Regions from separate parts of the Faecalibacillus sp. genome, predicted to be linked through region 1. Evidence: predicted binding sites of a transcription regulator. Region 1 holds the regulator's gene; the other holds the start of a gene.
The links. The regulator HrcA, encoded in region 1, represses chaperone genes, less so after heat shock. The targets are predictions, from matches to a motif close to TTTTAGCACTNNNNNNNNNNNAGTGCTAAAA.

Region 1 (4,226 bases):
TTTTTGATTAGCATCAATCTTATCACCTTGTTCAGCTAAAGCTTTATCAATTTCATTGATCATTTGTTCAGCTTTATTTCTTGTTTCGATATCTTTACGTTTCTTTTCATCTTCAGCTTTATTAGCTTCAGCTTCTTTTACCATACGATCGATTTCTTCATCAGATAATCCTGTAGAGTTTTGAATAACGATTGATTGTTCTTTTTGAGTTTTTAAATCTTTAGCTTTAACGTTTACGATACCATTAACGTCAATTGAGAAAGTAACTTCGATTTGAGGTACTCCTCTAGGAGCTGGTTCAATACCATCTAATTTAAATAAACCTAATTGTTTATTATCTCTAGCCATTGATCTTTCACCTTGTAATACGTTGATATCAACAGCTGGTTGGTTATCAGCAGCAGTAGAGAATACTTGTGATTTAGTAGTTGGAATTGTAGTATTTCTTTCGATTAATACTGTCATAACTCCACCCATTGTTTCGATACCTAATGAAAGTGGTGTAACATCTAATAATAAGACATCTTTAACGTCACCAGCGATAACTCCACCTTGGATAGCAGCACCCATAGATACAACTTCATCTGGGTTTACTGATTTGTTAGGTTCTTTTCCAAGTAAACGTTTAACAGATTCTTGAACAGCAGGGATACGAGTAGATCCACCAACTAATAATACTTGATCGATTTCACTTGGTTGCATTCCAGCATCACTTAATGCTTGTCTAACTGGTCCTTCAGTAGCTACAACTAAGTCTCTTGTAATTTCATCAAATTTAGCTCTTGTTAATGATAATTCTAAGTGTAATGGTCCAGCAGCACCAGCTGAGATGAATGGTAATGAAATTTGAGTTTGCATTACACCAGATAAGTCTTTTTTAGCTTTTTCTGCAGCTTCTTTAATACGTTGCATTGCCATTTTATCATTAGATAAATCAATTCCATTTTCTTTTTTGAATTCATCTACGATGTAATCCATGATTTTCTTATCAAAATCATCCCCACCTAATTTATTGTTACCAGCAGTAGCTAATACTTCAAATGTACCATCAGCTAAGTCTAAGATAGATACGTCGAAAGTACCACCACCTAAGTCATAAACTAATACTTTTTGTTCTTGGTCTAATTTATCAAGACCGAATGCTAATGCAGCAGCAGTTGGTTCGTTGATAATACGTTCAACATCTAAACCAGCAATTTTACCAGCATCTTTTGTTGCTTGTCTTTGAGCATCATTGAAATATGCAGGTACAGTAATAACTGCTTTTGTTACTGTTTCACCTAAATAAGCTTCAGCAGTTGCTTTTAAGTTTTGTAAGATCATTGCTGAAATTTCTTGTGGTGTATAAGATTTACCATTTACGTTTTCTTTATGATCAGTACCCATATAACGTTTAACTGACATTACTGTATCAGGGTTTGTTACTGCTTGTCTTTTTGCAGCTTCCCCAACAATAATTTCACCATTTTTGAAAGATACAACTGAAGGAGTTGTACGATTTCCTTCTGGGTTTGCAATTACTTTTACTTCATTGTTTTCTAACACACTTACACATGAGTTTGTAGTTCCTAAGTCAATACCAATAATTTTTGCCATAATATAAATCCTCCTATTTTATTCACTTACTTTAACTAAAGATGCACGAATAACGCGATCTTTTAACATATAACCTTTTTGTAATTCTTCAACAACCATACCAGGTTTAAAGTTTTCATCACTTACAGTCATTACTGCTTGATGGAAGTTAGGATCAAATTCTTTACCTTCAGCTTCAATTACTTTAACTCCTTGGTTTTCTAATAATGTCATGATTTGTTTATAAATCATTTCATATCCTTTTAAGAAGTTTGCCACTTCTTCACTTGGATTTTCAATTGCTAATGATCGTTCAAAGTTATCAACGATTGGTAACATTTGTTCAATAAAACCTTGCATCATAAACTTCAAATTATTTGCATGTTCATTTTGCATACGTCTTTTAATGTTTTCCATATCTGCAAACACTTTATAATAATCATTTTTCCATTTATCAACTTCACCTTGAAGAATTTTAATTTGATCTTCTTGATCAACTTTTTCCTCTTCAACAACTTCAGCCTCAGCTTCTTTGTTTTCTTCAACTTCTTCAGTTACTTCTTTTTCAACTTTAGTTTCCTCAGCCAATTTGTTCACCTCTATTTCTCATCTTGTTTATCTTCTAAACAAGCCTTTTCAATATTTTCAGATATATACTCTACTAATGCCACTACTTTTTCATAAGGCATTCTTGTTGGACCAATTACCGAAATAGAACCTTTTGATGTTTCCCCTGTTTTAAATGAAGCAGAGATAACTGAAACATCATTCATTTTTCCAAGAGGTGTTTCATTTCCAATATTGATTTGAATACCATCCTCACTCGATAACGGTAGAGTTTTCCAAACTTTTGAATTTTCAAAAGCACTTACAAGCCTTCTCAATTTATCAACATCGTTAAATTCTGGTTGATAAAGAATATTTTCTTTTCCAGAAAAATAAACACTGTTTGAAGCAAATTTAACAAATGCTTCTAAAAATGCATTAAACAATTCTTCATGTTGTTTCACTTGTGTTGTAAGAATTGGTCGAACATCTCGTTCTAAACGAAATGCTACTTCATTAATAGGAGTTCCTATTAACAATTCATTCATCACATTGACACAACTTAATAAATCTTCCATTTCTACATCACTTGAAAATTGGAATACTTTATTTTCAACATGACCTTGACTTGTAATGATAATTGCTGTTACACGTCCATCATCTAATGGAACAACCGATATACGTTGCAATGTATCATCTGATGCATTTCCTAAAGCTACACTTGTAAGATGTGTTAATTCACTTAACATGTTACAACTTTCATGCACCATCTCATTTAAATTTCGACGGTGTTTATTAATAATTGTAGCAACTTGATTTTTTGTTCCTTCATCTAAATCAACTTTTCCTAAATTATGAACATAGAAACGATATCCTTCTTTAGAAGGTACTCTTCCTGAAGAAATATGTGTTTTTTCTAGATAACCATAATTTTCTAGAAAATTCATTTCATTACGAATCGTTGCACTTGAATAAGGAAGTTGATATTTTACCATCAATGCCTTGGATCCAACCGGTTCAGCATTTTCGATAAATTCTTCAACTATACATTTGAATATCAGCATTTGTCTTGCTGTTAACATCAAGTTCACCACCTTTAGCACTCCTATTTCTCTTGTGCTAAATACATTATACATTTTATTTTAGCACTGTCAACAACTTGGTGCTAAAAAATTAAAAAAATAGCATTTCTGCTATTTCATAAAATCAATTAATATATCATTTAAAACATATTGTCCTTCTTGAGATGTTTTCAAACAATCATTTTCAATTTTTAATCTCCCATTTTCCAAATTTTTAGTAATGGCCTCTCTATATAAAATATAAGCATCTTCTTGATATCTCTCTTTAAATTTCTTTAAATCTAATCCTTCTTTTAAACGAAGTGACATCATTACTTGATTAAACATGGTTTCTTCTTTTGATTGTTCAATGATCGTTGTTTTAAAATCACCATTTAAATATTTAGTAAGAGAACGACTATGTTCTATAATTTGTCCATCAATTTTGCTACATGAACCAACCCCAATACCATAATAATTATTATAGTACCAATACGTAAGATTATGTTTAGATCGATATCCTTGTTTAGCATAATTTGAAATTTCATATTTTTCAAAACCTGCTTTTTCTAATTCTTGATCAATCAATAATGTTAATTGATATTCTTTTTCTTCATCTAAAGGTTGATATTTTTTATATTTTAAAATTGTCCCCTCTTCTAAAATCAAAGAATAATAAGAAACATGTTGCAAATCTAAAGATTTTAAAACTTCTATATCTTTTTGTATATCCTCTTTTGTTTGCTTTGGTAAACCATACATCAAATCAATTGAGATATTATCAAAACCTATTTCTTTAGCGTATTTAATAATATTTTTTACTTGTGTTGTATTATGATGACGATCTATTTCTTTTAATAAATGATCTTGAAATGTTTGTACACCAATACTTAATCGATTAATACCACCTTTTTTTAAAATCTTTAACTTATAATAGTCCATCGATTCTGGATTGACTTCTATACAATATTCTTTTGCTTCTAAACTATATGGTTTTAACATTGACATTAATTTTTCCAATTGTTCATCATTTAAAGCACTTGG
Region 2 (4,226 bases), on a different contig from region 1:
GTATAATATAATAAAGTATATTACGATATACTTTATTATATTATACTATTTGTTGAGGAAAATATACAAGAAAAAAGTGGTCATTCCGGACCACTTTCAATATCTACTAATACATTGTAGGAGTTGGCATTGCAGGAGTGGCAGAAGTATCTTTTGCATCAGCGATACCGGCTTCTGTTGTAATAAACAAGGAAGCAATACTACATGCATTTAATAAAGCACTACGTGTTACTTTTGTAGGATCAATAATACCTTTTTCAAACATATCGACCCATTGACCATTTTTAGCATCGAATCCATAATTCTTTTGGGCATTTTTTTGGTTTTCCACAATATCTTCAGCATTATATCCAGCGTTTTCAGCAATTTGTTGAATTGGTGCAAACAATGCTTCCATAACAATATGAATACCTTTTTGAACATCAACATTAACAGCTTTTAAACGAGGTTTAACTTCTTTATAAGCTTCTACTAAAGCAGCTCCACCACCAATAACAATTCCTTCTTCAACAGCAGCTTTTGTAGCGTTTAAAGCATCTTCAATACGTAATTTCTTTTCTTTTAATTCACTTTCAGTTGTTGCTCCAACTTTAATTGTAGCAACACCATTTGATAATTTACCTAAACGTTCTTTTAATTGTTTTTGATCATAAGAAGCAGTTGTTTTAGCTAATTGATTTTCAATGCTTTCAATACGTTGTTTTAAACTATCTGATGGATTATTTCCAGCAATCATTGTTGTATGATCTTTTGTAACAATTACTTTTTTAATTGTTCCTAATTGATCAAGAGTGACATCTTTTAATTCCATCGAAATATCTTTATTAATAAAGGTACTACCAGTTAAAGCAGCAATATCTTGTAATAATTCTTTTTGGTTATCTCCAAATCCAGGAGCTTTTGTTGCGACAACATTGAATGTTCCTCTTAATTTATTTAATACAAGAGTTGAAATAACTTCATTTTCATAATCATCAGCAATTAATAATAATGGTTTATTACTTTGAACGATTTGTTCAAGAATTGGAAGGATTTCTTGTAAATTATTAATTTTATGATTTGTAATAAAGATATAAGGATTTTCCATTTCAACAGTCATTTTATCATGATCTGTGACCATATAAGGAGAAACATATCCTTTATCATATTGCATACCTTCATTGATTTCTAAGACATTGTCAAAACTATTAGATTCATCAACATTAATAATTCCATTTTTACCAACTTTATCCATTGCTGAAGCAATCAATTGACCAATTTCTTCATTACCAGCTGAAATAGTTGCTACTGAAGCAATATCTTGACTTGTTTCAACTTTATGTGAATTTTTCAAAACAACATCAGCAACTTCTTTACCTGCTTTTTCAATACCTTCACGCATTAAAACAGGATTAGCTCCTTTGTCAACAGCCTTTAAACCATTAACAATCATATTTCGCGCTAAAATGGTAGCTGTTGTAGTACCATCACCAGCAACATCATTTGTTTTATTGGCTACTTCATAAACAAGTTTAGCCCCCATATTTTCAAACTTATCTTCAAGTTCTATTTCTTTAGCAATACTTACACCATCATTTGTAATTAATGGAGAACCATATCCTTTATCTAAAACAACATTACGTCCTTTAGGACCTAATGTGACACTTACAGCATCTGCTAAAACATTAACACCTTTTAACATTGATTGACGTGCGTCATTTGAAAATCTTACTTCTTTACTCATAAATATCTGCCCCCTTATTCAAATTTCGCAATAATATCTTTTTCATCAATAACAATATAATCTTGATCGTCTACAGTTACCTTAGTTCCTGAATATTCTTTATAAATGACACGATCATTTTCTTTTAAAGAAGAAGTACATTCATCTCCAACTGCAATAACATTTGCAATAGATGGAACTTCTTTCTTTTCAGTAGATAAAACAATTCCACTTGCTGTTTTATTTTCCTTTTCTTCTTTTTTTATTAATACAAATTTATGCAATGGTTTAATCATACTATTCACTCCTTTAGCACTCACCATATCCTTGTGCTAATTTGTATTATAGTCTTATATGTTAACTGAATGTGAACTTTTTAGCACTCAAATTAATTAAGTGCTAAATCATGGTTACAAAAAAGTGCCTACTTTACCAAATAAAAAAGATACTTTATGATGTTATTGAAAGGAAGGATAAGAAATGATTAATAAAGAAAATTGGAAAGAAAATTATACACATATTTCAAATGAAGTGATTGATAATGAAAAGGTTTTAAGAGTTGTTAAAAGTGGAAAAATTAATGAATATGATGAAAATACGTACGCTAAATTAGTTGATTCATCATTTCATAATGGAATTATTGAAGTGAAGATGTTAAGTCGTTTATTAAAAGATGCTCCTGATTTTGCTAGAGGATTTATTGGTATTGCTTATCGTATTAATGAAGATGATACAAAGTTTGAATCATTTTATGTAAGACCAACAAATGGTAGACAATGTGATGATCCAGTAAGAAAACAACATGGTTGTCAGTATTTTTCTTATCCGACATATACATTTGCTTATTTTAGAGAACATGGTATTACAAAATATGAAAATCAAGTAGATATTGATTTAAATGAATGGATCAGTTTAAAAGCAGTTATTGAAGATGAAAAAGCTACATTTTATTTAAATGATGATCCTCAACCATTATTGGTAGTTGATCAAATGATTCATGATAAATCTATGAGAGGAAATATTGGTTTCTTTGTTGATATTGGAACAGAAGCATTCTTTAAAGATTTAAAAATTACTTATTTTGATTAAAAGATAATTTCTAGAGGTCTAACAGCGTTAGACTTCTTTTTTTATGGCTTTCATATTTTGTAATATTTAACTTTTTAAATGATAGAGATGTTAAAATCATATTCAATATCTTTTTTTGATGAGATTAGGAAAATTATTGCATTTTTAAATGTAGAAGGTTTCCTTTTGACAAAATTTTAATTTGATATAATAAAAATAGAGGAAGGTGGAAATACCAATGAGAATGTATCTAATTATGAAAGATTTTATAAATTCAAATATATATCTCTCACTAGATTACTTTGTTCAAAAGTATGATGTTTCAAAAAGAACGATTCAAAATGACTTATCATACTTAATGCGTATTTCTCCTCGAAAAGGTTTTACATTTCATAACAAAAGAGGTTCTGGATATCTCTTAGAAATAACAAATGAAGAATTGTTTAAAGATTTTATGGAAAGCTTAAATGAGGGTATTTATTTTCAGGTTAAAGAAAGACCAGCACAAATTTTAGCTTATCTTGCTATTCAAACTGGATATATTTCTATGGATAACATTGCAGATACTTTTCAAGTATCTAAGACTGTTATAAAGCATGATATGAATGATGTTGAAAATCTAGCAAAGAGTTATCATTTTGAATTAGAAAGAAAAACACATTATGGTATTTTGTTACGTTATGAATTGACACCTTTTAAAAAGTACTTAGTTGAAGAATATTTAAATCAAAATGTTTTTATTCAAACGGCAGTAAATGATGTTGTTGAAGAATTTAATGACATTGAACAAAAGTTAATTAGGCAGTTGAATAAAGAAGGATTGAAAATCAACTATAATGAACTTTTAAATGTGGCTGAATATTTAAAGATTGTTGTTTATGTTGCACATAGACAAGATGAACAAAAAGAGGAATTTATTTTTGATAAAAATGATGAGATTCATAGAATTGTTGAATTTTTAGTTGGAATATTAGAAAAGAAATATTCAATAGGATTAAATACAAAAAGCATAGAAGAAATTTTAGACGTTTTACAAAAAAATATAAAAAGAGAAATAGGTTCAATATCTTCTTTTACAAATTATTTAAAAGAAGATATTGAAGAATTTATAAAACAAATAGATGAAAAATATGATACGAAGTTTCTTGAAGATGAAGACTTTAAGAAAATGTTATTAGCACATGTTTCATTATTAATAGATAGATTACATAATAAAATTTCATATCAAAATCCATTAGCCAATGAGCTGAATATTACATATCCAATGATGTTTAACATCGCACTTCAGTTTTGTAGCATGTTACATGAAAAATATAATGTTGAAGTGACATTTGATGAAATTGGTTTTGTAGCGATGCATTTTGCATCCCATATGGAAAAAGAAAAACAAGGTAAATTGTTATCTTATAATCGTATTGGAATTGTTTGTTCATCAGGTGGTGGAAGTGCTTATATG

Region 2: the regulator HrcA is predicted to act here: its motif matches at 2,077-2,107, upstream of ACLVEP_RS00465 (GroES family chaperonin).

The regions. Positions count from the first base shown of each region.
Region 1 is NZ_JBKYAR010000025.1:28,682-32,907, reverse strand. Features, by position in the region: gene dnaK (molecular chaperone DnaK) at 1-1,596, opposite strand, end outside; gene grpE (nucleotide exchange factor GrpE) at 1,615-2,172, opposite strand; gene hrcA (heat-inducible transcriptional repressor HrcA) at 2,175-3,203, opposite strand; gene hemW (radical SAM family heme chaperone HemW) at 3,315-4,226, opposite strand, start outside.
Region 2 is NZ_JBKYAR010000001.1:92,574-96,799, reverse strand. Features, by position in the region: gene groL (chaperonin GroEL) at 107-1,723, opposite strand; gene ACLVEP_RS00465 (GroES family chaperonin) at 1,738-1,998, opposite strand; gene ACLVEP_RS00460 (hypothetical protein) at 2,183-2,791, shown strand; gene ACLVEP_RS00455 (BglG family transcription antiterminator) at 3,009-4,226, shown strand, end outside.